DNA from 3 places in the Flavobacterium sp. KACC 22758 genome. Region 1 is predicted to be linked to each of the others. Evidence: riboswitches for the same ligand, from Rfam matches in the RefSeq annotation. Region 1 holds a riboswitch; each other region holds the start of a gene.
What was found. A riboswitch is a leader RNA that binds a small molecule or an ion and turns the genes downstream of it on or off. The one in region 1 is predicted to bind S-adenosylmethionine.
Positions count from the first base shown of each region.

Region 2: it holds a riboswitch for S-adenosylmethionine, as region 1 does, so the genes downstream of both, PQ462_RS02545 (homocysteine S-methyltransferase family protein) here and PQ462_RS13415 (TlpA disulfide reductase family protein) in region 1, are expected to answer to the same signal.
Region 3: it holds a riboswitch for S-adenosylmethionine, as region 1 does, so the genes downstream of both, PQ462_RS02470 (alpha/beta fold hydrolase) here and PQ462_RS13415 (TlpA disulfide reductase family protein) in region 1, are expected to answer to the same signal.

Region 1 covers NZ_CP117878.1:3,123,444-3,134,279, forward strand. The annotation lists gene metN (methionine ABC transporter ATP-binding protein MetN) at 1-255, opposite strand, end outside; gene PQ462_RS13395 (cupin domain-containing protein) at 533-1,003, opposite strand; gene PQ462_RS13400 (NADP-dependent oxidoreductase) at 1,000-1,998, opposite strand; gene PQ462_RS13405 (winged helix-turn-helix transcriptional regulator) at 2,091-2,468, shown strand; gene PQ462_RS13410 (aminotransferase class V-fold PLP-dependent enzyme) at 2,716-4,188, opposite strand; gene PQ462_RS13415 (TlpA disulfide reductase family protein) at 4,379-5,368, opposite strand; SAM riboswitch class I at 5,605-5,705, opposite strand; gene PQ462_RS13420 (NAD(P)H-dependent flavin oxidoreductase) at 5,977-7,062, opposite strand; gene PQ462_RS13425 (nuclear transport factor 2 family protein) at 7,079-7,528, opposite strand; gene PQ462_RS13430 (SDR family NAD(P)-dependent oxidoreductase) at 7,529-8,263, opposite strand; gene PQ462_RS13435 (tautomerase family protein) at 8,268-8,486, opposite strand; gene PQ462_RS13440 (YceI family protein) at 8,492-9,046, opposite strand; gene PQ462_RS13445 (Crp/Fnr family transcriptional regulator) at 9,407-9,979, opposite strand; gene PQ462_RS13450 (DoxX family protein) at 10,150-10,551, shown strand; gene PQ462_RS13455 (oxidoreductase) at 10,771-10,836, shown strand, end outside.
Region 2 covers NZ_CP117878.1:565,645-576,480, forward strand. The annotation lists gene PQ462_RS02510 (phosphoadenylyl-sulfate reductase) at 1-95, shown strand, start outside; gene cysD (sulfate adenylyltransferase subunit CysD) at 249-1,148, shown strand; gene PQ462_RS02520 (sulfate adenylyltransferase subunit 1) at 1,266-2,510, shown strand; gene PQ462_RS02525 (HEPN domain-containing protein) at 2,593-4,683, shown strand; gene cobA (uroporphyrinogen-III C-methyltransferase) at 4,676-5,449, shown strand; gene PQ462_RS02535 (precorrin-2 dehydrogenase/sirohydrochlorin ferrochelatase family protein) at 5,610-6,191, shown strand; gene PQ462_RS02540 (NAD(P)/FAD-dependent oxidoreductase) at 6,289-7,341, shown strand; SAM riboswitch class I at 7,852-7,968, shown strand; gene PQ462_RS02545 (homocysteine S-methyltransferase family protein) at 8,323-9,327, shown strand; gene PQ462_RS02550 (hypothetical protein) at 9,356-9,814, shown strand; gene metH (methionine synthase) at 10,067-10,836, shown strand, end outside.
Region 3 covers NZ_CP117878.1:549,673-560,508, reverse strand. The annotation lists gene PQ462_RS02480 (OsmC family protein) at 88-513, opposite strand; gene thrA (bifunctional aspartate kinase/homoserine dehydrogenase I) at 604-3,018, opposite strand; gene PQ462_RS02470 (alpha/beta fold hydrolase) at 3,020-4,003, opposite strand; SAM riboswitch class I at 4,083-4,191, opposite strand; gene PQ462_RS02465 (hypothetical protein) at 4,381-4,572, opposite strand; gene PQ462_RS02460 (aspartate kinase) at 5,118-6,206, opposite strand; gene PQ462_RS02455 (O-acetylhomoserine aminocarboxypropyltransferase/cysteine synthase family protein) at 6,317-7,621, opposite strand; gene PQ462_RS02450 (hypothetical protein) at 7,695-7,883, opposite strand; gene PQ462_RS02445 (TonB-dependent receptor plug domain-containing protein) at 8,303-10,836, opposite strand, start outside.

The DNA.
Region 1 (10,836 bases):
CCCGATTTGTCTTCTTTCAATCGCCAGTTCAGCGTTTGAAAGCTGCATTAAAGCCTTTCCGTCTACAATAATTTCTCCAGATGTGGGTCTCTCTAATAAATTGACACAACGGATTAAAGTACTTTTCCCCGCTCCCGAAGTTCCAATTACACCAAAGATTTTTCCTGGCGGCACCGTGAGCGAAACACCATCCAAAGCAGAAACTATCCTGTCTTTCTGATGAAAAATTTTGGTAACATTTTTTAATTCAATCATTTGTTCAAATTCAAGGTTTTAAAACAAAAAAGCCTTTCAAATCTTCATGAAAGGCTTTTTGAAATAAATTGTATTATTTTATATATAAGCCAGATCAGTGAATTTCATAGCAATAGCACAGTACATCATACTACAGCTATAATAATTCAAATTCTGGTTCTTGTTTCTCATTGCGGTTGCAAATTTAAACAGATATTTTTAATTTTTATGTAAAAAGTACAAAACTTTTATTAACCTATCAAAATAGTAGATTACTAAAACGATTCCTTGAAATTAATTACTCCTTTTTTGCATCCAGTAAAACAGCTAACTGAATGCAGGGCAAATCTGAACGATTGCTCCAGGCATGATTTGTACCACGCTGAATTACGATATCTCCAGCTTGTAAAAGTGTTTCTTCTTCATCAACTATCAAATAAATCTCACCTGCCAAAATGACGATGTAATCTAAAGTATCAGTTTGATGCATTAACGGATGAGGCTGACCTTTAGGCGCTTCAATTCCTAGATCTTTATCAGGCGGAATTTGTACATACCGAAAATAACTTCCGTTTTTTGGTGTATTTGGAAAAGCGGTATTTTCAATTCTTTTTTCTTCAAATTTAGCCGGTGTACTATCAGTTGACCAGATATCAGAAATAATTAATCCCGGAAAATGCTCTGATACATTGCTCACGATTTCATCTTGTTCGATAATTGATTTTCCGTTTCGTAAGCCCGTTACGATTCTTCTTGGTATTGTTTTCATTCTTTATTAATCTTCATTATTAATTTTCTTCCGTATGTTTTGTTCTCACGCAAAATAGCCAGCGCTTTATTGACAGTTTCTGTATTTAGTTCACCAATTACAGAAATATTTGGCGGACTAATAATTCCATTTTCTATTAAATAACTCAACTCACTTAAACCATTTTTGTAATATTCATATTGTTTCTCAATTCCGTATGCATAATTAGAAATATTGTAAATAGCTGCGCCTTTAGTAAAAAGAATACTTCGGGATTCTGCCGTTAAAAAATTTGTGACGTCAATATAAGTTCCGTTTATTTTTAAAAGTTTTGCAGCGATATCAGCAATACTGTTTCCAACCAAATCCACAACGATATCGAACTTTTTATTTTCGTTTAAAGAAAGAGCAGTTTCGTATACATCTTCTTTTTTATAATTGACGATTTGCTCTCGCTTTACTCCTAAGTTTATCAAAGAAGAGATACTTTCATCATTTCCGGCTGTTACCCAAAATTTTTTAAAATTATTAGCTGTAAGAAGTTTTATAAACATATTTCCCACTCCGCCGGCAGCACCCGTAATAAATATCGAATCAGCTGCAGAAGCGTTCATTCTTTTAAATGATTGTAATGCGGTTAGTCCTGCCGATGGAATTCCTGCTGTTGCTGCAAAAGAAATATTTTGAGGTTTTTTAACTGCGATTCCTTCCGGAACACAAATGTATTCGGCATAAGTTCCATTAGATCCCATACTGCCTGAACCGCAGAAAACGGCATCTCCAATTTTAAATTCTGTTACTTCTGTACCAATTGCTGTAATTATTCCTGAAAATTCACGTCCCAGAATTGGTGAATGAATCAGTTTTCTTTCAGATTCATTTTCAGTCATTTGATAATCAATTGGATTAAATCCTGAAGCTGCAATCTTTACCTGAATCTGATTGGGTTCTGGCTGTGGAATTACCACTGTTTCGAGCTTAAATTCTCGGTTTTCCTGTAATATAACTGCTTTCATTTTTATCGTTTTAGTTTACAAAAGTATCGCTGTAATACTTTATTTTTGTTATGGGTTAACCCAAGGTAACCGGTTACCAAAGAGAAACTAGTATGGCAAAAATTAATGATAACGGAGTACTTCGGGAAGCCAATTGTTCTGAAGAACTTATGGCAATGCGTGACAGTCTTGACGTTTTAGGCGGAAAATGGAAATTGATGATTCTAAGATTTTTAACTAACCGAACTCATCAGGTTATTCATTTTAAAAAAATGCAGCGTGAAATTGACGGTATTTCGGCTAAAATGCTCAGCAAGGAACTTAAAGAACTTGAAACTAATCTTCTTATTACAAGAACCGAACAAGATACCAAACCCGCAACCGTAATTTATGCTATTACCGAATATGGAAAATCGGTACTTCCGGTTACAGAAACCTTAGTTAACTGGGGATTGGCACACCGGGAAAAGATTATCGAATCGCTTAAATAATTCTAAAAAAAACATTCCGTTGGGAATGTTTGGTCGGTAGAACAAAAATTGAATTTTGATTATACGTTCCATAGGAACGTTTGATGAATGACGTAAATGCCAAATTCAATCAAACAAATGTCCTTACAGGACATAACACAAAACGATACCATTTTTCTACAAGCGAGATATTCCTACGGAATATTACTCATTATAAACCCGACAGGTTTTTGAAAACCTGTCGGGTTTAAAACTTAACTAACTATACTTACACTAACTTAAACCATTCGTTTACTTCTTCTGCTATATTTTCTTTTATTTCAGGATTTTCAAATTCATTTGAAACCGGATTATATTCATAATCTTTCTGCCATTTTTTATAATTCGAAGCTATTTTCTCGATTGCATCACAGATATAAAAAAGCGCTTCATTTGTCATAATCGGATGCAGCGATAAACGCACCCAGCCCGGTTTATTAGATTGATTTCGCTGTAACAACTCATTTGTAATTTCAGCCGATCTTTTTTCATTGATGTTGAACAAATAATGCGCATAGGTACTTGCGCAAGACCAGCCGCCGCGAACCTGAATTCCGAAACGGTCATTTAAAAGTCTTACAATTAAATTGTAATGAATATCTTCGATTACAAAAGAAACACAGCCAATTCTTTCTGTGGTTAAATCGCCTAAAATGGATAATCCCTGTATTTTTTGAAGTCTCGAAAAACAAAGGTCAAGCAGTTCTTTTTCTCTCTTTTTGATTTTGTCAACTCCCATTTGTTGTTTTAATTCTAAAGCCAAAGCAGTTCTTATAACCTGCAGAAACCCCGGAGTCCCGCCATCTTCCCTCACTTCTATTACATCGCTGTAACAATATTTCCCTAATGGATTGGTCCATTTTACATTTCCCCCGCCTGGATTATCTGGAAAATCAGATTGATATAATTTTTCATTAAAAACTAAAATACCGCAGGTTCCGGGTCCGCCCAAAAATTTATGAGGCGAAAAGAAAATTGCATCTAATTGCTGTTCTGGATCTTTTGGATGCATATCAATTTTGACATACGGTGCCGAAGCTGCAAAATCTACAAAACAAAGTCCGCCGTTTTGGTGCATGATTTTAGCTAATTCATGATAAGGCGTAATAATTCCCGTAACATTCGAACAGGCCGTAAATGAACCTATTTTTAAGCTTCTGTCTGCATATTTTTTGATTTCCTCAGAAAGCACCTTCGGATCAACTAAATTATTTTCATCAGGCGGTAAAATCACAACTTCGGCATTTGTTTCATACCACGAAACCTGATTGGAATGATGCTCCATGTGCGTGATAAAAACGACAGGTCTGTCCTGGTCTGATTTTGTTCGCAAAGCCATAATACGCTGCAGTTTCGATAAAGCAGCGGTCATACCGCTTCCGGTTGTTATCAAAACATCTGATTCATTAGCGTTAACCGATTTTTTAATAATATCTCTTGCATACTGATACGCATACGTGGACGTTTTTCCTGTTTGACTTGAAAGTGAATGCGTATTGGCAATCATTGGACCTATTTTGTTGAGCATTATATCTTCGATCGGGATATACAGCCTTCCACTGGCAACCCAGTCAGCATATATCAGATTTTGTTCTCCGTAAACCGATTCGAAAGTATGATCAATTCCTACTGTATTTTCTCTAAACTTAGAAAAGTAACATTCAGACTCTGTTGGTTTTGTTGTTGGCTCAATAGCATTCATTTCCTTTATCATTTTAATTAACTAAATTTATTATTGATTGAATCTTTTTTAAAAACATAGAAACATAGATTATATTCTAAATAATAGATATTTGAAAAAATCTGGATTTTCACACATAGCTATGTTTATTAAAACAAGTGAAACGCCTTTATACATAAAGAAAAACTATGTTTCTATGTGTTTAAATAAATTAATTTGCCTGCACTAAAAGTGATTTAAGTGTAGATTGTAATTCTTCTCCGTGCAGATTTTTCGCTACGATTATTCCTTTAGAATCTACTAAATAGTTTCCCGGAATAGCTCTTACACCGTACAATTTAGCAACGGCACTGTTCCAGAAAAGTAAATCAGAAACATGTGTCCAGGTTAAATTATCGTCCTGAATTCCTTTAATCCAGTTTTCTTTCTTTTTATCTAATGAGATTCCCACAATATTGAATCCTTTGTCATGAAATTCTTTGTAAGCGGCTACGATATTTGGATTTTCTCTTCGGCATGGACCGCACCATGAAGCCCAAAAATCGACTAAAGTGTAACCTTTTAAATTATCATAAAGACGAACTGGCTTTCCGTTAGGATCATTGGCTGTAAAATCTGGGGCTTTTTTACCTACTGCTAATCCGTCTAAAACAACAGCCAGTTCTTTTAATTCTTTCACGTAAGTGGTATTTTGAAGACTTTTATCCAGCAGGGCAATATTTTGTGTAATCTGCTCAGGTGTTAATCTGTACGACCAATTTCTGTATAAGACATAAGCAGAAACAATAGATTTTGGATGTTCAGTTATAAATTTGCTGATTTCTGGATCTTTGCTCTTTTTATAGGTTTCGAATAAATCCTGAGAAGCTGAACCCTCAACGACAGAAGCTGTATAATATTTCTTCGGACTCAGCTTTACTGTAATTGGTTCTTTTTCAAGGAAAACATACAAAGGCGAACTTTCTGTGTTTACACTTAATCCGTATAATTCAGGCGTTTTTACTTTTGTTTTAAAACTAAAATTTCCGTCTTTTACTTTTACTGAATCTATTGTGGTAAACATTTTATTGTGAAATTTCTGTAAGTAAACGTATTGTGCAACGGTATCGACAACAGTTCCTTTTAATTGTAAATTACTTTCCTGAGCCTGAGTTTGAACAGCTCCAAGAAACAAAGCAAAACCTAATAGTATTTTTTTCATTTTATTTTTAGTTTTTAGATTAGACAAAAGGGTTTCAGGCCGATGAAAAAACCATCAGCAGATTGTATTTTAAAAAGAAGGTTTAAGAGAGAATTCGTGTTTTTACATTCGAAAAACGGCCAGACTATTTTCTTCTAAAATTATATTCAAAAGCTCATAACCGGCGTATAAAATTGATTCTGTTTTCATTTTAATAAATTTTAATGGATGAACTTATTCAGATTTTGAGGAAATCTTTCTTATCTGCCCGCTTATAGCGGAAGGATTTAGCACCTTATTCGGCAACAGGTTGCTAAGACTTCATTGGGCCTATTCCCTCAGTCTTTCTGGATAAGTATCATTATATAATTTTTCTGTGATACAAATATATACTAATTCTACCAAATTAGTCAAGTATAAGATAAGTTTTTTTCATTTTTATTAAAAAAGTGTTATTCAACAAAATATAAATCACTGTATTTAAACTAATTATGCCAAAATATAAACTTAAAAGATGCATCAATTTTATAATGGAAATTCATACATCAATCCCAATATGCTTGATTAGCTTGTTTTTATAAGACATAAAAAAAACTCATTTCGGTTATGAAATGAGTTTGTATTTAGAATTATGATTTTAATCCATCAAAATAAGCTGTAGTTTCTTCAATCAAAGCATTCATCAAAACAGAAGCTTTAGTATGTTTTAAAATTGGAGAAATCTGACCGCCCCAAAATAATATCATATCCCATTTTTGTTTATCCAGCGCTGCTTTTCGCAGTGGAGCAATAAAAGTAGTCTGTAATGGAAAAGGCAGAATATCTGATTCTTTTCCCATTATATCTTTAGCAAGCCGGCTTGTAATCCCGCGTCCGAGTCTTCCTGTGTAAGCGCGTGAAAGTGTGGTGTATTTTGCAGCATCAGAAAACAGCATTTCTCTGTGAATTGGCAGTGCATTAGATTCGTTTGTAGCTAAAAAAGCGGTTCCTATCTGGGCAGCACTTGCTCCTAAAGTTAAAGCTGCTGCAATTCCTTTTCCATCAGCAATGCCGCCGGCTGCAATTATGGGTGTTTTTATTTTTTCGCGCATTAACTGCAATAGAACAAAAGTTCCGGTTAAAGAAGCTTCAGATTTATCTAAAAAAGAAGGACGATGTCCGCCTGCTTCAAAACCAGAAGCAATAATCATATCAACGCCTTTGCTGTCCAAAAAAACAGCTTCATCAAGAGTTGTTGCTGCTCCAACCGTTACAATTCCTGATCTTCGGCATTGTTCTAAAACATCATCTGAGGGAACGCCAAACATAAAACTGAAAACTTTTGGCTTAACGTCTAAAATAACCTGCAGCTGATTTTCAAATCTAGATTGAAATGGAGCTGGTTTTTCCGGAAGTGCGATTCCAGCTTCATCATAATACGGTTTAAAAACGGCTTTTGTTTTCTCAAACTGTTCATCGGTTAAACCGCCTTCGGTAATATCGTGGTCTGAAACCAAAAGATTGATATTATAGGGTTTATTTGTGGCTGCTTTTAACTGTTTATCAATGTCGAAAATTTCCTGCGGACTCATTGTATAAGCTCCATAACCGCCTAATCCGCCTGCATTAGAAACTGCAGCTGTTAATTCTACAGTAGATAAATTGCCTCCAAAAGGTCCTTGTAAAATTGGATAATCAATTCCTAAGAGTTCTTTAGCTTTTGTATTGTACCACATTGCTTCAAGATTTAAATTATCTGCTGGTATCAGTCAGCATTTTGTTAACAATCAGCCATCGGCCGTTAATCTTATGGAAAGATAAAAAATCCCGATAATTAAAGTCATACATTTTAACATTTAATTCGGCCACAGCAATAGAATTTACAACGCTTATATGCAGAATTTCTCCTTTAAACGGCTTACCGGAATCCTTTGGACTTTGTCGGTTTTTAACACCATCCAGATACAAATCGACTGTTTTAAAATAAGGCTGCCCATTTACATCCCCAAACAGGAATGTTCCGGGTTGAAAAATACTTCCTAAAAGTATTTCATCACCTTCATAAATGCCTTTAAAATAATAATTTTCTATGGCATCTGTAATAGCCTGAATTTCTATTTGATTTTCCATTTTAATTGTATTTTGAGCTTTTATGCCCTGAAAATTCCAGAGCATAAAAGCAGTTAATAAAATCGTTTTCATTTAATTTAAATTGTGTCCTGCACCTTTTCCGCCGTCAACATTAATAATGGCTCCGGTAATAAAATTACTTTTGGCAACAGTGTAAACCATTTCAGAAACATCATCGGTCTCTCCTACTCTGTTTAATAAATGCAGTCCGGCACTCTGATCAGCATTGTCACCATGCATTGGCGTACGAATTACACCCGGAGCAACGGTATTGACACGAATATTTTGTTTTCCAAATTCGGCCGCTAACTGAATCGTCAAGGCATGAATTGCTCCTTTACTTGAAATAGGTGCCGAAGCGGGCCATCCGCCTAAACCATGATTTACCAATGGTGTTCCGATATTAATTACCACGCCTCCCTGCTGTTTAAGCATTTGCGGAATAACAGATTGAGTTGTGAAATAAGTTCCTTTTAAATTGGTTTTTAGAAAGGTATCTAAATACGCCTCGTCTACTTCTAAAAATGGTTTACTGGCAAAAATTCCGGCATTATTGATTAATACATCTACAGAACCAAATTTTTCTAAAGCAATTCTAACCAGTTGTTCTCCTGTTTTTTTGTCGCTTACATCTCCGGCAAATTTTGCCAGATTATCGCCTGCACCAAATTCATTGAACGTTTTTTCTAATGCGCTTTCTGTTAGCGAATTGATTACAACATTATCCCCTTTGTCTAAAAAATATTTAGCGATTCCTTTTCCAATTCCCGAAGCTGCTCCGGTAACGATTATAGTTTGTTTTTTCATGATTTTATTTTTTATCGGCTGTAATGCCTTTTTCTCTTAATACTGATACTTGTTCTCCTGCATAACCCCAATCGTCGAGTTCTATTTCCTGAATTACAACATGGGTTAAATGCGGATCTTTATTTAATACTTCTGTAATCAAATTGGTAATACCGCTGATTAATTCTTGTTTTTGCCCGCGTGTTACTCCTTCGCGGGTCAATTCGATTTTTACGTAAGGCATGATAATTAGTTTTTAGATTGTCCTGAAAAAACGGCTTCGGCATTGATATTAAAATCAAGCTCAAAGTCATTGTAGATTAAAGTGTCTCCCAAATCTTTGAAGAAATTTCCTGAACGAAATTTGATATCGTATTTTGTACGATCGATAATTAATTTCCCTGCAAGTGAAATGCTATTACTGCTGTTTTTTATTTCAGCTTCAAAACCCACAAGATGTGTAATATCTTTTATGGTCAGGTTTCCTTCCAGGTAATAAACAGTGTTTGATATTTCTTTTACACTTAAAACATCAAAAGAAGCAGTTGGGAATTTTTCGATAGAGAAAAAATCATCTGAAGCCAAATGTCCTGCAAACTGAGCATTTGTTGCCGCATCTGTAACATCGAGAATTTTGATAGAGGTTGTATCGATAATAATGTTTCCTCCTTTTATTTTTCCATCATTAAAGATGAAATTACCTTTTTTGATACCAATTGTACCATTATGAGCACCGGTAACTTTTCTGCCAGTCCATTCTACGCTGCTGTTTGAGCTTACGATATTAAAATTTGTTGTTTCCATTTTTATTGTATTTAAAAGTACAATACAAAGGAACGGCGGTTATAGAAATGGGTTACGTGATGTAGATCACATTCGTTTTTTTAGGTTTAAAAGGTTCTAAGATACTAAGCTGCTAAGGTTCTAAGTTTTTTTATATAGATGTAGAATTAAAACATTATGACACCTAATTTAAAACATTCCCTGCGGTTTCAACCGCAGGGACACAATGTATAGTCCCAATCTAAATTCCCGTGGTTGAAACCACGGGCTATGTTTTACAACGCAAATTCAAATAGAATCTGCTCAAATCAACAAAATCTACTTGAAAACAAATCTGCTTAAAAAAATCATTTTAATCTGTGGAATCTGTGGCTAAAAAAGCTAAGAATTATGAAGCCGGCTTAAGGTTTCTCTGGAAACTCCTAAATAAGAAGCAATTAAATGTTTTGGCACCAAATTGTACAATTGCGGATATAAAGCCAAAAGTTCTTCATAACGCGTTTTTACATTATTATTCATAAATGATAAAAGGCGTTTTTGAGAAGCAATATACCCTTTATTGGTTCTCCAGCGAAAGAAATGTTCTATTTGATGAAATTCTGCACAGAGTTTTTCCCGATCGGTGCTGGATAAACACAGTACTTCGGCATCTGTAATACAGTCTACATTTATTTGTGCGGGAGTTTGGTTATAAAGTGCATTATAATCAGATGTCCACCAGGTTGGCATGGCAAACTGAAGAATGTACATTTTGATTTCATCATTTATAAAAAAAGCTTTTAAACAGCCAGAAATGACAAAATATTCACAATCGACTTTATCGCCTTCGCTGATAATCGTTTGTCCTTTTTTAAAAGTCAAAGATTTGAAATGCGAAAAGAAATAATCAAATTCTTCTTGATTAAGCGAAGCTGTTTTAGTGATATGCTCTTGTAAAAGTGTTTTAGCCTGCATTTTAAATGTCGCCTTTTTGATTTGAAAGTCATTTGTAAAGTTATAAAATCAAATGAACTTATCGATTGTCTATTTCGCATTTCAATTTGTCCGTTTCACCAAAATACCAATATGAAATCGCCTGTCGTTGACGCAATTTTGTCCTGTTTAACAACTTAAAATTTAAAATCATGAATGCAAAAACAACAAAAATTATTTATTGGACAGGAATTATTTTAACTTCTTTATGGTTTGGAGCCAGCGGATTTTTTGAATTGACAACAAACAAATTAGTTTGGGAAATCACACAACTTTTAGGTTATCCTGCACATTTTATTTACATTCTGGGTGTTATGAAAGTTTCCGGAGTTATCACCTTATTAATTCCTAACAAATTATTACGATTAAAAGAATGGGTATTTGCGGGCGTATTTTTTGACATCATCTTCGCTTTCTTTTCAAAACTGGTTGTCTTAGGTTTCCCTGCAACTATTGATGCCATTATTGCCTTTGTAATGGTGAGTGTTACTTATATCATGTTTAGAAAATTATACAGCGTAACTTATACAGCAAGAGTTTCTGAGGAAAATTAAGATTCTGAAGTACCGCATATTTTAATCTCGCAATCCCGATAGCTATCGGGATTGCGAGATTCTTTTTTGTTATCACATTTCAAAACTTTGTACCTCTGTCTCTTTGAACCTATGTCACTTTTTTTCTGAGCTTTAAAACAAATAAAATTGAGCTTTTCAACAAAGCAACAACCTTCCTTCCCGACGTAAATTTGTAATGAATTTAAAAACACAATTACAATGAACAAAATATGGTTTATTACAGGAAGCTCTCGAGGATTAGGTCGTAATCTTACTGAGGCAGTT
Region 2 (10,836 bases), 2.6 Mb from region 1:
GAGCGATTTTCCCTGGAGAAGATATCAGAGCCGGAAGATGGTGGTGGGAATCAAGCCATAAAGAGTGTGGGCTTCACAGTGCGAAAAAAGAGTAAATAGAAGGAAGAATCAAGAGGCAAGACTTTCTGCAGAGAATAGAATATAGATTATAGAATAAAGAGTGGCGATTTTTAGATCAGGCAGCTTGAAACTTTAAACATGAAACCTGAAACAAAATTTTCACAACAAAAATATCAAACAAAAAAACAATGAGTTCAGTATTAAAAACAAACGCTTTAGAGAGTGAAGCGATATACATTTTCAGAGAAGTAATTTCACAGTTTGACAAACCGGTTTTACTTTTCTCAGGAGGAAAAGATTCTATCACATTAGTGCGTTTAGCGCAAAAAGCATTTTTCCCTGCTAAGATTCCGTTTCCTCTATTACACGTTGATACAGGACACAATTTCCCTGAAACCATTGCTTTCAGAGATAAATTGGTAGAAGAATTAGGTTTAGAGCTAATCGTTCGTAATGTTCAGGATGCTATTGATGAAGGAAAAGTGGTTGAAGAAACTGGAAAATATTCAAGCCGTAACAGCTTACAGACAACAACACTTTTAGATGCAATTGAAGAATTTAAGTTTGATGCTTGTATTGGTGGTGCGCGTCGTGACGAGGAAAAAGCAAGAGCGAAAGAACGTATTTTCTCGGTTCGTGATGATTTCGGACAATGGGACGAAAAAAATCAGAGACCTGAGTTGTTTGATATATTAAATGGAAAAATTGAAAATGGACAAAACGTTCGTGTTTTCCCAATTTCAAACTGGACAGAATTAGATGTTTGGAGCTATATCGAGAAAGAACACATCGAGATTCCATCAATCTACTTCTCACATAAAAGAAAAGTTTTTTTGAGAGACGGTTTAATCTGGTCGCATTCTCCTTTTGTGTACCAAGAAGAAGACGAACAAATCGAAGAAAGAATTGTTCGCTTCAGAACCGTTGGAGATATGAGTTGTACAGCAGCAGTTGAATCGTATGCAGCAACAATCGAAGAAGTAGTTGGAGAAATCAGATCATCAACCATTTCTGAAAGAGGAGCCAGAATTGATGATAAACGTTCCGAAGCTGCAATGGAAAAGAGAAAACAACAAGGATACTTTTAATTGATTAATTAATAATTAACAATTGATAATTAAAAAGTAGAATAAAAAAAACAAAAAACATACAGATTTATAAGTTTCGAGAAAACCTGAAACTTTAAACCTGAAACAATATATAAGATGGACGTTTTAAAAATAGCAACAGCAGGAAGTGTAGATGACGGAAAAAGTACTTTGATCGGGAGATTATTGTACGATACAAAATCATTGACGACTGATAAAATAGAAGCAATCGAAAAAAGCAGTAAACAAAAAGGATACGATTACCTTGATTTTTCTTTGGCTACAGATGGTTTAGTGGCAGAAAGAGAGCAAGGAATCACGATTGATGTTGCGCATATTTATTTTTCGACTGCAAAGAAGAGTTACATTATCGCCGATACTCCAGGTCACGTAGAATATACAAGAAACATGGTTACAGGAGCTTCGACTTCTCAGGTTTCTATCATTTTAATTGATGCTAGAAAAGGAGTTATCGAGCAGACTTACCGTCACTTTTTTATCAATAATTTATTGAGAGTGAAAGAAGTAATCGTTGCTATCAACAAAATGGACTTGGTAGATTACTCAGAAGAAGTTTTCAATAAAATCAAAGCTGATTTTCAGGCATTAAATGCAAAAAGTACTTTCAAGGAACAAAATGTAAGTTACATTCCTTTAAGTGCAATCAATGGTGGAAACGTGGTTGATAAATCAGAAAATATGCCTTGGTATGACGGACAAACGGTATTGGAACATTTAGAAGGATTACATGCTTCTGATGTTTTTGAAGCAGGAAAAGCACGTTTCCCAGTTCAGACTGTAATTCGTCCAAAAACGGAAGAATACCACGATTTTAGAGGTTACGCAGGAAAATTATACGGAAACTCAATTAAAGTTGGAGATGCCGTAACGGTTCTTCCTTCTTTAACAGAATCAAAAGTATCTAAAATTCACTTTTTCGATAAAACATTTGATGAAGCCGTAGCAGGTTCTTCCATTACAATCGAATTAGAAAATGATATCAATGTAACAAGAGGTGATATGATTGTAAAATCAGCAGAACTTCCAAAAATTGAAAAAGACATTACCACAACAGTTTGCTGGATGGACAGTAAAAAACTGGTTCCGGGAACTAAATATTTGGTACAGCATAATACCAACAGAGTTTTAGCAAAAGTAGAAAGCATTAAAAATACAATTGCAACAGATTACTCAGGAACGACAGAAGCTTCTCAATTAGCAATTAACGAAATTGGAGAAGTAAGCATCAAATTAAGCAAGCCGTTATATTTTGATTCATACAACGAAAACAAATCAAACGGAGCTTTTATCTTAATTGATACAGCAACAAACACAACAGCAGGAGTAGGATTCATTCGCTAGTTGATAGTTGATGGTTTTTGGTTGATAGTTATTCTGCCAGCAAACCAACAACCAACAACTGACAACCAACAACTAAAGAGAAATGGAAAGTTTTAGAACAGAAATAGAAAATCCGGTAGTTCAAAGAGAGATTATCGAATTAGAAAAAAAGATTCATTTATTCCGTGGAGGAAAAATTGATGATGAGCGTTTTCGTAGTCTTCGTTTAGCGCGTGGAATTTACGGTCAGCGTCAGGAAGGCGTTCAGATGATTCGTATCAAATTGCCTTATGGTAAAGTGACCAGCGAGCAATTAGTTCGTATCACACAAGTTTCTGATGAATATTCTACAGGGCGTTTGCACATAACTACACGTCAGGATATCCAGATTCACTATGTGAGTTTAGACCGAACACCAGAACTTTGGGCAGATTTGGCTAAAGATGATATTACGCTTCGTGAAGCTTGTGGAAACACAGTAAGAAATATTACAGGAAGCGAATTAGCAGGTGTAGACGTAAACGAACCATTTGATGTTTCGCCTTATGCACACGGACTTTTTCAATATTTGTTAAGAAACCCGATTTGTCAGGAAATGGGACGTAAATTCAAAATTTCGTTCTCCTCTTCAGACGAAGATACGGCTTTGAGTTATTTACACGATTTAGGATTTATTCCGAAAATCAAAGACGGACAGCGTGGGTTTAAAATCATGTTTGGAGGAGGTTTAGGATCTCAGCCAGCACATGCCGAATTACTTTCAGAATTCGTTCCGGTTAATGAAATCATTCCAACAGCTGAAGGAATCATCCGTATTTTTGATAGATATGGTGAACGTGCAAAGAGAATGAAAGCGCGTATGAAATTCTTAATCAAAGAAATGGGGAAAGATGCTTTTCTTGATTTGGTTGAAAAAGAGAAAAAAGCCATCGCTTTTGAAACATACGAAATTGATACAACCGCTTTTGACGGACCAATTCCAGAACCGTTATTAGAAGTTCCGCAAGTTACAATCGAAGATACAGAAGCTTATGAAGCTTGGAAAAATTCGAATGTAATTAAGCAGAAACAAGACGGTTATTATGCTATCGGGATCAAAGTTTTATTAGGAGATTTTTATACTGATAAAGCCAGATTATTAGCCGCTTTAATTAAAAACTACGCAGCAAATGAATTACGTTTTTCATTGCGTCAAAATATTGTAATACGTCACGTAAAAGAAGAGAATTTACCATTCTTTTACCAAGAATTAGCCAAATTGGATTTTGTTCAATTAGGATATAATTCAGTTGGAGATATTACGGCATGTCCGGGTACTGATACTTGCAACTTGGGGATTGCAAGTAGTACCGGTATTGCAGAAGAATTAGAAAGAGTTTTAACGGCAGAATATCCTCAGTATTTAAACAACCGCGAAATCGAAATTAAAATTTCAGGCTGTATGAATGCTTGCGGACAACACAATATGTCTGCAATTGGATTCCAAGGAATGTCTATCAACTCAGGAAAACTAGTAGCTCCGGCTTTACAGGTTTTGCTTGGTGGAGGAAGATTAGGAAACGGAGCTGGACGTTTTGCTGATAAAGTAATCAAAGTGCCTAGCCGTAGAGGTCCAGATGCATTGCGTACGATCTTAAATGATTTTGATGCGAATGGAAGCGGACAAAAATTCCTTGATTATTATGATGCAAAAGGAGAAAAATATTTCTACGAAATCTTAAAACCTTACGCAGATGTAACCAATTTAACAGAAGCAGATTTTGTGGATTGGGGTAATGCAGACAATTACGTAAAAGCAGTTGGAGTTGGAGAATGCGCCGGAGTTGTGATCGATTTAGTGGCGACATTATTGTTTGAAGCTAAAGAAAAATTGATTTTGGCTCAGGAATCTTTCGACGAGAAAAAATGGTCAGATGCAATTTACCATGCTTACGCAGGATTTGTAAACGGTGCAAAAGCATTATTATTGGCAGAAAACCAAAAAACAAATCACCACGCAGGAATTGTAGACTTGTTTGATACTGTTTTCATTGACACGAACAAAATCGAATTAAACTCAACTTTTAAAGATTTGGTTTATCAAATCAATAAAAATGAACCATCTGAAGCTTTCGCTAAAGATTATATTGCACAAGCAACAGTTTTCTTTGACAAAATCGAAACTTTCAGAGCACAGGAATTAGCAAATGCATAATATAAAACCCAAAATAACTTTAGTCGGTGCAGGTCCGGGCGATCCCGATTTACTTACGCTAAAAGCTGTAAAAGCATTGGCTGAAGCAAATGTGGTTTTATACGACGCTTTGGCCAACGAAGTAATTCTGGACTACGCGCCTAAAAATGCAATTCGAATTTTTGTTGGAAAAAGAATCGGAAATCATGCTTATACGCAGGATCAAATCAATCAGTTGATTGTGGATAATGCACTGACTTACGGAAACGTAGTTCGATTAAAAGGCGGTGATCCATTTATTTTTGGAAGAGGTGGTGAAGAAGTGGAATTTGCAGAAAGTTTCGGAATCGAAACCATTGTTGTTCCAGGAATTTCATCTGTAGTTGCAGTTCCTGCAAGTCAGGGAATTTCAATAACAAAAAGAGGCGTTTCAGAAAGCTTTTGGGCCATTACGGGAACAACATCAGATAGAAAATTATCTTCAGATGTAGCTTTGGCTGCACAATCTTCTGCAACAGTTGTAATCTTGATGGGAATGCACAAATTGCCTCAAATCATCGATTTGTTTCAAAAAGAAGATAAAGGAAATTTACCCGTTGCGATCATCCAAAACGGAACAACAACAGAAGAAAAAGTTGGAGTTGGAACAGTAGATTCAATTTTAGAAGTTGTAAAAGAAAAAGAATTAGGTTCGCCAGCCATTATTGTTTTCGGCGAGGTTGTCCGCGAAAGCAATAAACTAAAAGGATTTTACGAAGAATTTCTATCAAAAGAAGAAATTCGTTAGAATTATGTTCCGTTAGGAACATCTCATCGGTAGAAAAAAAATGTTTTCACATTAATAATGTTCCGTTAGGAACATATGATTAACACCGATTTTGCAGCGTCAGGTTTTAACCCGAAGTTTGCATTATTAATTGTTCCGTTAGGAACAACATATTGGTAACATGGAACAAAACGAATTATATCCGATATTTTTAAAGCTTCACAATTTAAATGTACTAATTGTAGGCGGAGGAAATGTAGGTCTGGAAAAGCTTTCTTTCTTGCTAAAGTCAAGTCCGAATGCAAATGTTGAGGTAGTGGCAAAAGAATTTCATTTAGAAATAAAAGTTCTGGCCGAGAAACATCCTTCGATTAAATTGACGGAATCGAAGTTCAAAAAGAAAATGCTCAAAAAACGTCACATGGTAATTGCCTGTACAGACGATTTGAAAGTAAATAAAAAGGTTTACGATTTAGCAAGAAAACGCTATTTGATTTGCAATATAGCCGACACACCAGATTTATGTGATTATTATTTGGGTGGAATCGTAACAAAAGGAAATGTCAAAATTGCTATTTCTACTAACGGAAAATCGCCAACAACGGCAAAAAGATTGCGTGAATTTTTTGAAGAAGTAATTCCAGAAGATATCAACCAAATGGTTGAGAATCTGAACGAATATCGAAAAACCTTAAAAGGCAATTTTGAAGAAAAGGTTAAAAGAATGAATGAGATTACCTCTTCATTAAAAAATAAAGAGTAAAAAGGTTTCGGAAAGAAATTAATGATAAAAATCATTGAAAGTACAAGGATTTATTCGTTTCTTTGCGTTATTAAGAATGATTATAAACAACAACATAATGATTAAAACAGATATACTTATAATTGGAGCAGGCCCAACAGGTTTATTTGCCGTATTTGAGGCAGGATTGTTAAAATTAAAATGCCACATTTTAGATGCTCTTCCACAACCAGGAGGACAGCTATCAGAGTTATATCCAAAAAAACCAATTTATGATATTCCTGGATTTCCAGAAGTATTAGCAGGAGATTTAGTTGATGGATTAATGGAGCAAATCAAACAATTTGAACCAGGTTTTACTTTAGGAGAACGTGCTGAAACAGTTGAAAAGCAAGAAGACGGAACTTTCATTGTAACATCAAACAAAGGAACTAAATTTCACGCGCCAGTTATTGCAATCGCTGGAGGTTTAGGAAGTTTCGAGCCTCGTAAACCACTTATCGAAGATATCGAGTTTTATGAAGATAAAGGAGTAAAATACTTCATTAAAAATCCTGAGAAATTCAGAGACAAAAGAGTGGTAATTGCAGGAGGAGGAGATTCAGCATTAGACTGGAGTATCTTCTTGGCAAATGTGGCTTCAGAAGTAACTTTAATCCACAGAAGAAACGAATTTAGAGGAGCTTTAGATTCTGTAGAAAAAGTACAGGAATTAAAATCAGCTGGAAAAATCAAATTAATCACTCCAGCAGAAGTTATCGGAATCAATGGTGCTGAGCACGTTGAGTCACTAGATATCGAAGAAAACGGCGCACATCGTAAAATCGACTGCGATTATTTCATTCCACTTTTCGGATTAACGCCAAAATTAGGTCCAATTGGAGACTGGGGATTAGAAATCGAGAAAAATGCAATTAAAGTAAACAATGCATTAGATTACCAGACAAACATTCCGGGAATCTTCGCAATTGGAGACGTAAATACATACCCAGGAAAATTAAAGTTAATCCTTTGTGGTTTCCACGAAGCAACTTTAATGTGCCAAGCTGCATACGGAATCATCAATCCAGGTAAAAAATACGTATTGAAATATACAACAGTTTCAGGAGTAGACGGTTTCGACGGAACTCGTAAAGAAGCGCCAAAAGCGGTTGTGAAAGCGATTGTTTAAGTTGCTAAGATTCTTAGTTTCTAAGACACTAAGATTTTATATATGAAGCTCAAACTTTAAAAAAGTTTGAGCTTTTTTTTATAAAACATATTCAAACATAGCCAGTGGTTTCAACCACTGGAACACAACGTATAGACACAACGCACAATCAATTTACATGATAACAAAACAAAACGGATTATCACAATACGTTCCCCGTGGTTGAAACCACGGGCTATATTAGAAAAACAGGTTTAGCTTTTTTATTAATCCCAGAGGGATGACATATTTATAGAAAAGAAATTATTCGTTTGGGCAAGAGCTCCAGCGGAGCGAAATATATATCGCTCCGCTGGAGCTTTTATGTTCTGATGATTGTTTTTCTATAAATATTATGCTCCTCCGGAGCTAAAATTATATAAAAGAAAAACCTTAGAACCTTAGCGCCTAAGTCCCTCAGAACCTTAGAAAAAAAACATTTGCAAATCGAAACCCTATTTCATACCTTTGCACTGTTCTTAAAATTATTGTCAGTTATCACGAAAGGCGGAGGGATAGACCCGATGAAACCTTAGCAACCCTTTATCATAAAGAAGGTGCTAAATTCTACTTTGTACGACATTTTCCAGTATTAAAGATAGATAACACAAATACATACTCGTATTTCTCAAAACTTTTCTCGATAACATATAATATTTACTGAAACAGATTCTGTATCAGGAGCGAATCATTGGCGCATTTTTGCAGTCAGTAGTTCCCGCTTTACGTTGCAATCATTTTGCTTTTTAAAGGAAAAAGCAAAATAATTTCCACTTCAATCGGGGCTAATGAGCCAGCAATACTGCACTTTTGGAATTAATGTAAAAAAAATATCGAAGATTAAACCCGACAGGTTTTCAAAACCTGTTGGGTTTAAAAGAACCTTCACAATCATAATAAAAAAACTTAGCATCTTAGTCCCGATAGCTATCGGGATAATCTCAGAAGCTAAAAAAAGAAGCCATGGCAATAACAATTCAAGAAGCAATAAAAAAAAATATCCTAATCCTTGACGGAGCAATGGGAACAATGCTGCAGCGCTATAATTTCTCAGAAGAAGATTTCAGAGGAGAGCGTTTCAAAGATTTCCCGCATCCATTAAAAGGAAACAACGATTTACTATCCCTAACACAACCACAAGCGATCCGCGATGTTCATGCCGCTTATTTTGAAGCAGGTGCTGACATTGTAGAAACCAATACCTTCTCAGGAACGACAATCGGTATGGCCGATTATCACATGGAAGATTTGGTTTACGAGTTAAACTACGAATCGGCAAAAATCGCCAGACAAGTTGCGGATGAGTTTACTGCTAAAAATCCAGAAAAACCACGTTTTGTAGCGGGTTCAATTGGGCCGACAAACCGTACAGCAAGTATGTCGCCAGATGTAAACGATCCGGGTTATAGAGCTGTAACATTTGACGATTTGCGAATTGCATACAAACAACAAGCAGAAGCATTAATGGATGGGGGATGCGATTTACTTTTAGTAGAAACAATCTTCGATACATTAAATGCAAAAGCCGCACTTTTTGCAATCGAAGAAGTAAAAGAAGAACGCAACATCGATATTCCAATCATGGTTTCAGGAACGATTACAGATGCTTCAGGAAGAACACTTTCTGGACAAACTGTAGAAGCGTTTTTGATTTCAGTTTCGCATATTCCGTTATTAAGTGTAGGATTTAATTGCGCTCTTGGAGCCGATTTGTTGAAACCGTATTTAAAAACATTAGCGCATAACACAAGCTTTAATGTGTCGGCACATCCAAACGCAGGTTTACCAAATGCTTTCGGACAATATGACGAAACACCAGAACAGACTCAGGTATTCATTAAAGAGTATTTAGAAGATAATTTAATCAATATCATCGGAGGTTGTTGCGGAACAACGCCAGATCATATTCGACTAATTGCTGAGGTTGCGAAGGATTATAAGCCAAGAGTTGCGCCGGTTATTGAATAATTTAGAAAATTTTGTACAAATAAAAATTATGCTAAAAACAAGTAAAATTCTTTTGATTTTTATTTTACTTAATTTTTGTTCTTGTGATAAATTAGATACAAGAGAACTGATTGTTAAAAATAGTTCTGATAAAATAATATATAGTATTCTATCCGAAAATGATAGTATGAATGATTCAAGCTTTTATTATGAATATCAAGATGATTTTAATGAAAGTAAAAGAGGAGATTATGATGCTCCATTTGTTTTCGAGGAAATCATGAGCGGAAAAATGATTGCTAATAGCGATAGACCGAGATATTGGAATAATTATTTTCAAAGATTAGAAGACAAAAAAGCAAGGTTATTTATAGTAGAAAAGGATAGTGTAGATAAATATGGTTGGAAAACAATATTTGCTAAAAATATTTACAGTAAAAAATATTTTATCACTCTTGATAAATTGGATAGCCTTAACTGGCAAATTGAATATAAAGGGGATAATTGAGAGAATTTCTTATGAAACCGAATTTGCGTGAGGGATAGAAGCGGTTAGCCCACAGCCTGACGAAGGAAGAGCGAGGACTAATAGCGGATAGCCCGGCCCGGAGGGACACGCCCAAAATAAGGTTGAAGAATAAACACATAATCCTAAAATAGTTTTTAGGATTTGAAATATTAGAATGAGATTGCTTCGTTCATCGCAAAGACAAGCAAAAAGTAAATTAAATGTTCTGTAGGAACAATGGATTGGTAGAAAATGACAGAAAAAAGAAGAGACCTTGTATTATCAGGATTAGAACCGTTGATTATTACGCCCGAAAGTGTTTTCGTGAATGTTGGCGAGCGTACGAATGTAACAGGTTCAAGAAAATTCTTGAGATTAATCAAGGAAGAGAAATATGACGAGGCGCTTGATATTGCAAGACAGCAGGTAGAAGGCGGAGCACAGATCATCGATATTAATATGGATGAGGGAATGCTTGACGGTGTTACTGCAATGACTAAATTTTTGAATTTAATTGCTGCAGAACCAGATATTTCGAGAGTGCCGATTATGATCGACAGTTCGAAATGGGAAATCATTGAAGCAGGTCTAAAAGTAGTACAAGGAAAAAGCGTTGTAAACTCGATTTCGTTAAAAGAAGGAGAAGAAGCCTTTATTCACCACGCTAAATTAATCAAACGTTACGGAGCAGCTGCTATTGTAATGGCATTTGACGAAGTGGGTCAGGCCGATAATTACGATCGTAGAGTGGAAATCTGTAAGCGTTCGTATGATATTTTGGTTAACAAAGTAGGATTCCCTCCGCAGGATATTATTTTCGATTTGAATATTTTCCCAGTTGCAACAGGAATGGAAGAACACCGCCTGAATGCTCTGGACTTTTTTAGAGGAACAAAATGGGTTCGGGAGAATCTTCCGCATGCACATATTAGTGGTGGAGTAAGTAACGTTTCGTTTTCTTTTAGAGGAAACGATACCGTTCGTGAAGCGATGCACTCGGTGTTTTTGTACCACGCAATTAA
Region 3 (10,836 bases), 2.6 Mb from region 1:
TAAAAACTGAAATCTAAACTAAAACAAGTCAATTATTTATGCGCAATCTGAGCATTTTCTGATTATCTAATTGACTAATTATCTAATTTATAAAGCTTCGTTGTTCAAGACAACTTTGTATTTAATTGTTGCTGTTGGTTCAACTGTTTTGGCAACTGAACAGTATTTTTCAAAAGAAAGCTGCGCCGCTTTTTTTGCTTTTTCCGGGTTAATTTCTCCTTCTAAATAGAAAACCACATCGATTTCTTTAAAAGGTTTTGCTTCTTCAATCTGCACTCGTGTTCCTTCAACCTCAGCGTTAAAAGAAGTGATTTCCTGGCGCTGTTTCTTTAAAATCGAAATCATATCAATAGCGCTGCATCCTGCAACCCCCATTAACACTAATTCCATTGGACTTGCACCTAAATCGCTTCCGCCAAATTCAGCTCTGCTGTCAACGTCAACTATGTGTCCGCGTTCATTTTTTACTTTAAAATGAAATGCGTCATTTACTCTGTTAAGTGTTACTTTCATTGTGTTGTTATTTTTTTGTTTTGTTTGAATTCAAATCTTAAATCTATCCCGATAGCTATCGGGACTAAAATCTGCAATCTAAAATTCTAATTACCCTTTATCAGATAATCTCAAAATATCTCCGAAAACCCCTCTTGCTGTTACGGCAGAACCTGCACCGGCTCCTTGAATAACGATTGGACGATCTCCATAAGATTCTGTATAAATTTCGAAGAAAGAATCAGATCCTTTTAATCCGCCTAAAGCTGTATCTGAAGGCACTGAAACTAATTTTACTTCTAAATTTCCTTTGTCATTCTGCAAATCTCCAGACAATTCACCAATATATCTTAATACGTGATTTGGCTGTTGATCTGCTTTTATTTTAGCATAAATTGGATCAAATTCTTTTAATTTAGTCAAGAAATCGGCAGCGCTTCCTTCACGTAAGTGCTCCGGAATTAAATTTTGAATTGAAATTTCTTCAAACTCATTTTGTAAATCTAATTCTCTTGCCAGGATCAATAATTTTCTTCCCACATCATTTCCGCATAAATCTTCACGCGGATCTGGTTCTGTATATCCGTTATCAATTGCTTCCTGCAGAATTTCGCTGAACGGAGCATCTTTTGCAGAAAAATTATTGAATAAATAACTTAATGTTCCTGAGAAAACCCCCTTAATTTTTGTAATGTTTTCTCCTGAAAGGTGAAGCAGTTTAATTGTATCAATTAACGGTAATCCAGCTCCAACATTGGTTTCGTACAAATAATTCTTTTGGTTTTCTGCCAAAGCTTTTCTTAATTCTTTATAGAAACCATACGTTAAAGTATTAGCGACTTTATTTGACGAAATCAAGTCGAAACTGCTTTCTACCAGTGTAACATAATTTTCTACAAATGAAGCACTCGCTGTATTATCAACTGCAATTAAGTTCTCTAAATGGTATTCATTTGCATAATCAATAATGTCCTGAATCGTATATGATTCGCCTTTTGTTTCAATGTCGTTTTTCCAGCTTGAAGTTACGCCATTTTTATTTAAAAGCAGTTTTTTAGAGTTTGCGATAGCAAAAACATTCAGCTTAATATCTTTTCGTTTTTCGATTGCAGAAGCCGATTCTAAAATTTGATTAATTAAAGTTCCACCCACTAATCCGTGACCGAAAATCGCAATGTTGATTTTTTTAGAAACTCCAAAAATCTCTCCGTGAATTACGTTTAAGGCTTTGTTTAATTCTTCTTTTTTAACAACCAAACTCACATTTTTACCAGTAACGGTATTGTTGAATAAAATTGGAACTATTTTATTTTTAATTAAAGCTGTATAGGGTTTATGGAATGTACTTAAATCCTGCCCAATAATTGAAATTACCGAAACATTATCAGTCACTGTAATCTGGTTTACATCTTTAGAATAAAAGTCATTTTCGAACTCTTTTTCTAATTCAACCATTGCAAGAGTTGCTTTGTCTTTAGCCACAACTAATCCAATTCCTCTTTCAGAAGAACCTTGCGAGATGATGCTTACGCTGATGTTATGATCGCCCATAACTTTAAAAATTCGGGCATCAACTCCGGCTTTTCCGAGTAATCCTCGTCCTTCAAGATTTACAAGAGATACATTTTCTAAGACAGAAAGGGTTTTAATTCCTTCTTTTGCAGAATTTGAAGTGATTAAAGTTCCGTGATTTTCGTGATTGAATGTATTTAAAATACGAAGGGGAATATTTTTTTCTAATAAAGGAATTATCGTTTTGGCATGCAGAATAGTTGCTCCAAAATTAGCTAATTCATTTGCCTCATTAAACGATAAGAATTCGATTTTTTTAGCATCGGCAACTAAATCTGGATTTGCTGTATAGATTCCGTCAACGTGTGTAAAGTTTTGAAGTTCTTCTGCATCCAGATAATTAGCAATTAACGAAGCGGTGTAATTGCTTCCGTTTCTTCCTAAAGTTGTGGTGTCGTTGTTGTTGTTTGAACCAATAAAACCGGTAACGATATTTACTGTTTCACCATTATGAAGTTTGAAATAATTGATGACGTTTTTCTTTGAAAGCTGTTCTAAAGGCTGAGCATCACCAAATTTAGAATCTGTTTTCAACAATTCTCTTGTATCAACAAAATTGGCAGGTATTCCTTTTTCAACTAAAATTGAAGTCAATAATTTAGCCGAAAGCAATTCGCCTTTTGACAAAATCTGATCTTTAATTTTATTGCTGTAATCACCAATAAGGCTTACTCCTTCAAATAATTTATCTAAAATATTGAATTCCTCAGATAAATCTACCTGCGGATAATCTGAAGTCTGGTATGCTTTAAAACTTTCTAATAAAGGCTTATAATTACCGTTTTTAGCAGCAATTCTTAAGATATCTTCTAATTCATCTGTCGCATTTCCTCGGGCAGAAACGACTACGGCAATTTGCTCGCCTTGATTTACTTTATCTGAAATGATTGAAACTACTTTGTTAAGTCCTTCTCCGTTTGATAATGATTTACCTCCAAATTTTAATACTTTCATTTTATTTTGCTATTGTTTCTGCCTTAAAAATATCGGCAAGTAAATGATCTAATTGTTTGTACTCGATTAAAAAAGCGTCATGTCCGTGAACCGAATCAATCTCGCTGTAAAAAACATTGTTTTTAAATTTCTTTAATTCATTGTAGGTTTCCAGATTTTCTTTTGGTGTAAAAAACAAATCTGAATTGATAGCCACGATATGAATCGCAGCATTTGATTTAGATATTAACGTTTCGAAATCTTCACTATTTCTGGTAATATCGATGGTTTTAAGCAATTGGTTCATCAATTTATAAGATGACAACTGGTATCGCTGCTGTAATTTTTTGCCATGATGTGCCAGCCAGCTTTCGATATTAAAAATCAAAAGATCCTGATTGATGGTTCGCTGAAATTTTTCTTTGAATGATTCCGGAGAACGGTAACATAACATAGCGTGTATTCTGGCATCTTCGATTGGTCTCGAAGAATTGTTTAGAATTTGTTCTTGCAGGAAACAGTTGGCAATCATCCAGTCAGTCGATTTCCAATCTGTTGCAATAGGAATTAAATGTTCTGTAATGCTGGGTTCCAGAGCCAGAATTTCCCAAGCGATTCCTCCGCCGACAGAACCGCCTATTATGGCAAAAACTTTTTCAATATGCAGTGCTTTTAACCCTTTGATGAAGATTTTGGCAATATCTCTGGTTGTAAAATCCTGATAATTTTCGATTATAAACGAATCGGTTCCGTTTCCGGGAACATTAAACGCCAAAACGGTATATTGATTGGTATCGATAGTTTTGGCTTCGCCGATTAGATCACTCCACCAGCCATTTTCGCCGGTAACATGTGCGTTTCCAGTTAAGGCATGATTAACCAAAACAATTGGAGCTGTATATAACGGTTTTCCGGAAAGTGTAAAACTTAACGGTAACGATTGATACAGTGCACCACTTTCGGTGATGAAATCTTGAATTATAATGGGACTTGGTATATTTTCCAATTTCAAATCTTTTTACTTTTTGATTTGTATGTGGAAATATTAGAAAGAAAGTCTAGAGTTGAAACTAAAAAAATTCTTGTTGTTATCTTTCCACGTTTGGGCGTGGTAGAATGCAGCACCTTCTTCGAATTAACGAAGGGTTGCTAAGGATTCATCGGGTCTAATCCCTCCTCCTTTCTTTATAACATTTCAATACGTTTTTGAACTTAACGGTGCAAATTAACTACTAATTTCTTAAACTAACAAATTTTATCGATACTGATTATTCAATTTCTTAAACATAATTCAATCAGAAACTATTGTACGCACAAAATTACCGAACGTTATGCCCAGTAATGTTATGCAGGTTTCAGCCCTGTATGATGGTACTTTTCAACTTAGATGAAAAGCGTTTCATTTTCTTTAGAATACATCAAAAACAATAATGAATTTGGTGCTTTTTTTACCGCTTTTTTATCTGTTTCAGTTATTCCGAAACTTGGGTGGATCAATTCATTTATTGGCGGCGGATTGTTTCTTTCAGTTTTTGTACTTCTGAATTTTTTTCTTAAGTAGTTAATTGCGCTCATGATGTTTAAGTTTATGTTAGTTATTTTTTAATCTTTATGTTTACTTTAATTCTTTGTTATGATGCTAAATGGAATAAAAAAACCCTTTTGGATTTTTAATACCAAAAGGGTCTAAGTTTTATACAACTTATATATACTTTTAGTATCAACAGACGCATACACAAATACGTGCGACATTGAACATCTTGTTCATCTGTAGGGACTTATTCATTTGTGATTTGACTGTTATTTTTAAAAAATCTTGCATTTAGTATTTTTTATAAACTTTTTTGATGTGATTAAAATCTAAAAAGTGTTTTTGTCTATTTTAACAATTATTACTGCTTTTTTAACAGTTCTAACTTGTCTTACAAATTTGCGAATATTTTTTTAATATTGCAAGTTATAAAAGCTTATTTTTTCTTAAAAAACGTTAAAAAACAGCTTTTTATCGTTAAAAAACATCTTACAAAATTACAATTTGAATTAAAGAAGGTTAAATCTTACAAAAAAATATCTAACTTTCTGTTTCAATCTTTCAAAGAACTATCTAATATTGAAAACCACTAAAGCCAGACTGCTTCTTTATTTTTTATTTTTTCTGCAACTTTTAGAATATCGGTTATTAAACCTCTCGAAATTGCCTGTTTGCATGGTGATGCACTTTGAAGCACAATTGGAGTATTAGCATATGATTGTGTGTAAATTTCGAAAATAGAGTCTGAACCTTTTAACTGGCCAATTGCTGATGTTACAGGTTCTGATACTAATTTTACTTCCAGCGTATTTTTCTCGACATCAAATTCTCCAATATATCGTAAGACGTGATTGTCTTTTTGGGTTATTTTGGCAATTTTAAATGATTTATCAATAGCATCTTTATTCAGTATTCCATTTTTTTCTAAGTGTTCTTCTCTTATGAAAGGATGAATTTTTATATCTGAAAATTCGAATTCTTTTCCTATTTCTCTCGTCAGGATCAATAGTTTTCTGGCAGTATCATTTCCAGACAGATCTTCTTTAAATGTAGAACGCATTAATCCGAGCAGACTGGCATCTTTTAAAATAGAGGAAAAAGAGTTTTCTTCGGCCGAAAAACGATTAAATACATAACTCAGGTTATCTGAAAACACACCTCGTATTTTGGTTATTTTTTCTCCTGAATAATACAAATCCCTTAATGTCTGCAAAACCGGAAATCCTGTATCTACGGAGGTTTCATACAAGAACTCTTTGTCGTATTTTTTTAGATTTTCCCTAATTTTTTTATAGAGATCAATTGGGAGCGTATTGGCTTTTTTGTTTACAGCCACGATATTGAATCCGTTTTCGATTAAAGTATTATAATGACCAATCAATTCGTCGCTGGCAGTGGCATCAACGGCAATAAGATTTTCGAATTCGTTTTCTTTTGCAAATTCAATAATATCTTCGACTCTAAACGGTACAGCCAATTCTCTAAAATTGGTTTCCCAGGCATATCCAACGCCTTCTTTCTCGAAAAAGGCTACTGTAGAATTGGTAATGATAGGGAAATGAAAATCGACATTTTTGCTTTGCAGAAAAAACTCCTGACTTTCGATAATCTGATTGATTAATGTGCTTCCTATATTTCCTATTCCAAATAGGATGATATTTATTTTAAGCTTTGACATAATTTTAATTTTTAAAATATATCTGTATGATGATTTTCTTTTCATAAAAAATCACCTCTAGCAGAACTCACGCTGCTAAAGGCAATTTTTCAAACAAAAAACAAAAAAACCTAATTCTTATTGATGCTGTACTGCGATTGGGTTACGCTTTCAAAAACCGCTTGTAAGTCGGCAATTAAATCTTCAACATCTTCTATTCCAACAGAAAGTCGGACTAAATCTTTTGATACTCCTGTAGCCAATTGGTCTTCTTCAGACAATTGCTGGTGAGTAGTGCTTGCAGGGTGAATAATAAGCGATTTTGTGTCGCCAATATTGGCCAAAAGTGAGAATAACTTCGTTTCGTCTACTACTTTTTTAGCAGCGTCAAAACCTCCTTTTAATCCAAAAGTTATAATACCGCTTTGTCCTTCCGGAAGGTATTCTTTGGCTAAATCATAATATTTATTTGATTTCAAACCTGGATAATTTACCCAGACTACCTCATCTTGTTTTTCTAACCATTCGGCCAGAACCAAAGCATTTCCACTGTGTTTTTTAATTCGGATTGGAAGCGTTTCTAATCCCTGAATTATCTGAAAAGCATTAAACGGACTCAAAGCAGCTCCGAAATCTCGTAATCCTTCGATTCTTGCTTTTGCAATAAAGGCTGCATTTCCTAAAGCTTCGTGATATACTAATCCGTGATATCCTGCAGACGGCTCTGTAAATTCAGGAAATTTTCCGTTAGCCCAGTCAAAGTTTCCGGCATCGATAATTACACCGCCTAATGATGTTCCATTTCCGGCTATATATTTGGTTAAAGAGTGAATTACAATATCGGCACCATATTTAATTGGGTTTAATAAATAAGGTGTCGCAACTGTATTATCTACTATAAATGGCACTTTGAATGCTTTGGCTTCTGCCGAAATTGCTTTTAAGTCTAATACGTCTAATTTTGGATTTCCTAAAGATTCTACAAAAAATGCTCTGGTATTTTCTTTTGCTGCTTTAGTAAAATTTTGTGGATCTGAAGGGTCTACAAAAGTGGTTGTAATTCCTAAACGAGATAATGTTACGCTTAATAAGTTGTAAGTACCGCCGTATAAACTATTTGATGCTACGATATGATCGCCGGTTCTTAATAAAGTTAATAAAGTGGTAGAAATTGCTGATGCTCCAGATGCCGTAACTACAGCTCCAATACCGCCTTCGAGTGTGGCAAGCCTCTGTTCTAAAACATCGTTTGTTGGGTTATTTAATCTTGTGTAAATAAATCCAGCTTCGGCAAGACCGAATAAATTGGCAGCATGATCGGCATTATTAAATACGTATGATGATGTCTGATAAATTGGTACTGCTCTTGTTCCTGAATTTTTGGTAACATCGTGTCCTGCGTGTAATGCGTTTGTTGCAAATTTTTGTGTGCTCATGATTTCTTAGTTTTTTAGGTATTGTTAATACTATTATATATTGTTATCTGATTGTAATTAAATTTTGTGGTGATTAAGCAAAAGAAAATTCTCCTTCTGTTTCAAGATCATACATTTGAAACAGTAATGATTTTTGAACTTTTCTATCCTGTTCTGAATTGATTCTTGTGATTTCTTTTGTTAGATTTTCTGATTTGTTATTGTCATTTTGAGAATCGTTTCTCAATAAATATTCTACTGCTATGGAATTTAATGTCTTCATGATTTTTAATTTAAAGTGTTGAAATGAAAAAAGCCCTTTCGGATGGCGACCAAAAGGGCTTATAGTGTAACTATAACAAAGATTGTATCTTTTACTTTTGGCAACAGCAAGGTTGGATGCACATTTGCATCATACTACAACACATCATATTTTTTCCTGCTATTGTTTTCATTTCTATTTAAAATTTAATTCCTTTTTTAAACTCGACTAATTTGATAGAGTAAATGTAATATTTATTTATTTAACTGCCAAATAAAATTTTGATATTTAACATTAAATTTTTGTAAGCCACTAAAATCAAACCTTTCAGCTCACTAAATTATTCTGAAAGGTTAGCCACAGATTAAAAAGATTACATTGATTTTAAAAATCAGCGCTAATTCGTTTAATCTTTATAATCTGTGGTCTATTCTTTTACTTTAAAATTTAAAACTTAAACGTGCAAAACCAAATCTTCCGTTTAATCCAAATTGCGATACAGCTCTTGAATATGCAAACTGATTTGCGTTTGTTAAGTCTGTACTTGGCGCCGGAGATAAAGTTGGAGTTGTGTTTGTGAAAGCCGGAGTCGAAGGATTATTTCTGTCCGGATAAACATCTCCTATATTATTAAATCCAACGGTTGCTCTAAAATGTTCGTTTATCTGGTATCCGAACGACAAATCAGTTACTAATTTTGCGCTGTATTCCGGATGTTCGTAAACAGAAGAAAATCCATCTAAATTAACATCTGTTGCTCCCGGATCTGTTACTTTTCCAAAATAGCTGTTTCTTAAATATATATCCAGTTTTTTGATACTGAAAGTCGTTGTTAGGTTTGCTTTTAATTTCGGAATTGCTTCTTCTAAATAAATTCGGCTTGACTCAGGAAAAAATGAATATATATAAGGATCGCCGCCTGCATCAATAATAGACTGTGGTACATTTAAAGCGCCTACTCTTTTTGTTTCATTAAAACTTAAAGCAAAATCATTTCTAATTACAAAATCCTGAATTACATCATATTTTTGAGAAATTACTAAATCAATTCCTTTTGTTTCTGAGTCAATTCCATTTGTCCAGAACGAAGCTCTCTCAACACCTTTTAAATCAAATGCCTGTTGAAACAATGTCAAAGCATCTTTTTGTGTCTGCGATGTTGCTGCATTTATCTGCGCATCTGTTGGTCTAGCATATTGTCCTGATAAAACAATTCTGTCGTTGATTCTTGTATAATAAGCATCTGTAGAAATTGTAATGTTTGCTTCTGGAATTTTAAATGTAAATCCTGTGCTGATGCTTTTTGATTTTTCTGGTTTTAAATTTTCTACACCAATACTTTTTGCCGCCTGAGAATCATTTGTAAAATATCCAACCTGATAAGGCGAACCATTAATGAATTGGGTAGAACTGCTTTCAAAATATTTTTGCTGTAATGATGGCGCTCTAAAACCTGTCTGCCCTGAAACTCTCCAATTGATATTATCTGTTAATTTTAAAAGAGAAGCTAATTTAAAAGTAACTGTACTTCCAAAATCTGAATAGTTTTCATAACGTGCTGCTCCGTTTACCAGCCATTTTTCGGTTGCATTCAACTCTAAATCAATATAGGCAGCACCGCTTTGTCTGTCTTTTTCTTTAGCATCTGAAGGCTGAAATCCTGAGAATCCCTGCGCTCCCGCTCCACGTTTGTTACCAAAGAAATCAGTAACAATTAAAGGTGAAGTACTTGGTAAAATTCCGGTTACCAAAGCTCCGTTTACATCATATAATCCGTATGAAGCTTCTTCTCCTGCTTTAATTTGGTAATTTTCATATCTAAATTCCCCTCCAAAAGCAACATTTAATCCAGAAAGAACATCAAGCTTTTTACTGAAATCTAAATTGGTTGTGCTTTGTAAAAATGAAACTTTTCCGGCATCAAAACTCAAAGGCGAATTGGTTCCTAAAGTAGCATTGATAGTATTGTTTAAATCATAATTAAATGAATTTGTTCCTAAATTGGTGCTTAAATCTGTGTTGAAACCTAAAATATTTGTAGTAACTCCAAGTGCTGCTGAAGCATCTAATATTTTCGATTCAATTTCCGGTAAAAATCCGTTTTGGTACACTTGCGTGAAAGTTCCTGAACCGTTTGGCAGTCTGTTAAAAGCATAGGATTTCCCATTTCTATAAGAGATTCCTCCAAATGAATATAGTGAAGTCGTTTCGGTTAAAGGATATTTTGCATTATAATATGCTTGTCCCGAAGCTAATTCTGACTGCCCCACACTCATATTATAATCTGCTCTTTGCTGTCCTCTATATGCTAACTCATTATTAGTAACATCAAAATTAAGTGCTGTCTGCATTTGAGCAATTGTTGTTGCTGATGCAATTGCATTTTGCTGTGCTGTTGTAAAATAACTTACCTGCGGCGCATATTGCTGCAGCGAACTTATAATTTGTGCCGAATTTCCTGTTGTATTAATATTGCTGAACAATGAATTGATTTCAACTCCATTTTGAGCCGCTCTGTTTTCTACAGCATTATAAGCATTAAAAATTCCGTTATTTCTAATTCCTGCTCTGCTTGTTGCCTGTCTTGTTACACCAACAGCAGTTAGGTTTAAATAACTTCCTGGTTTTCCTAAAGAAGTTCCGTAATTTAAATCAATCTGGGTTGTTTGTCCATCAGAACCGCCTTTAAAGTTATTTGAACCTGATGACAAGTTAGCTCCATACTGGACTCCTCCAGAAATATAGTTGGCATTTTTCTTTAATACGATATTGATAACTCCTGCAATAGCATCCGACCCGTATTGTGCTGCCGCACCGTCTCTCAAAACTTCGATTCTTTCAATAGCAAAAGATGGAATGGCATTTAAATCTGTTCCTACAGATCCTCTTCCGGGCGATCCGTTTATGTTTACCAGTGCGCTGGTGTGCCTGCGTTTTCCGTTTACTAAAATTAAAACCTGATCTGGTCCTAAAC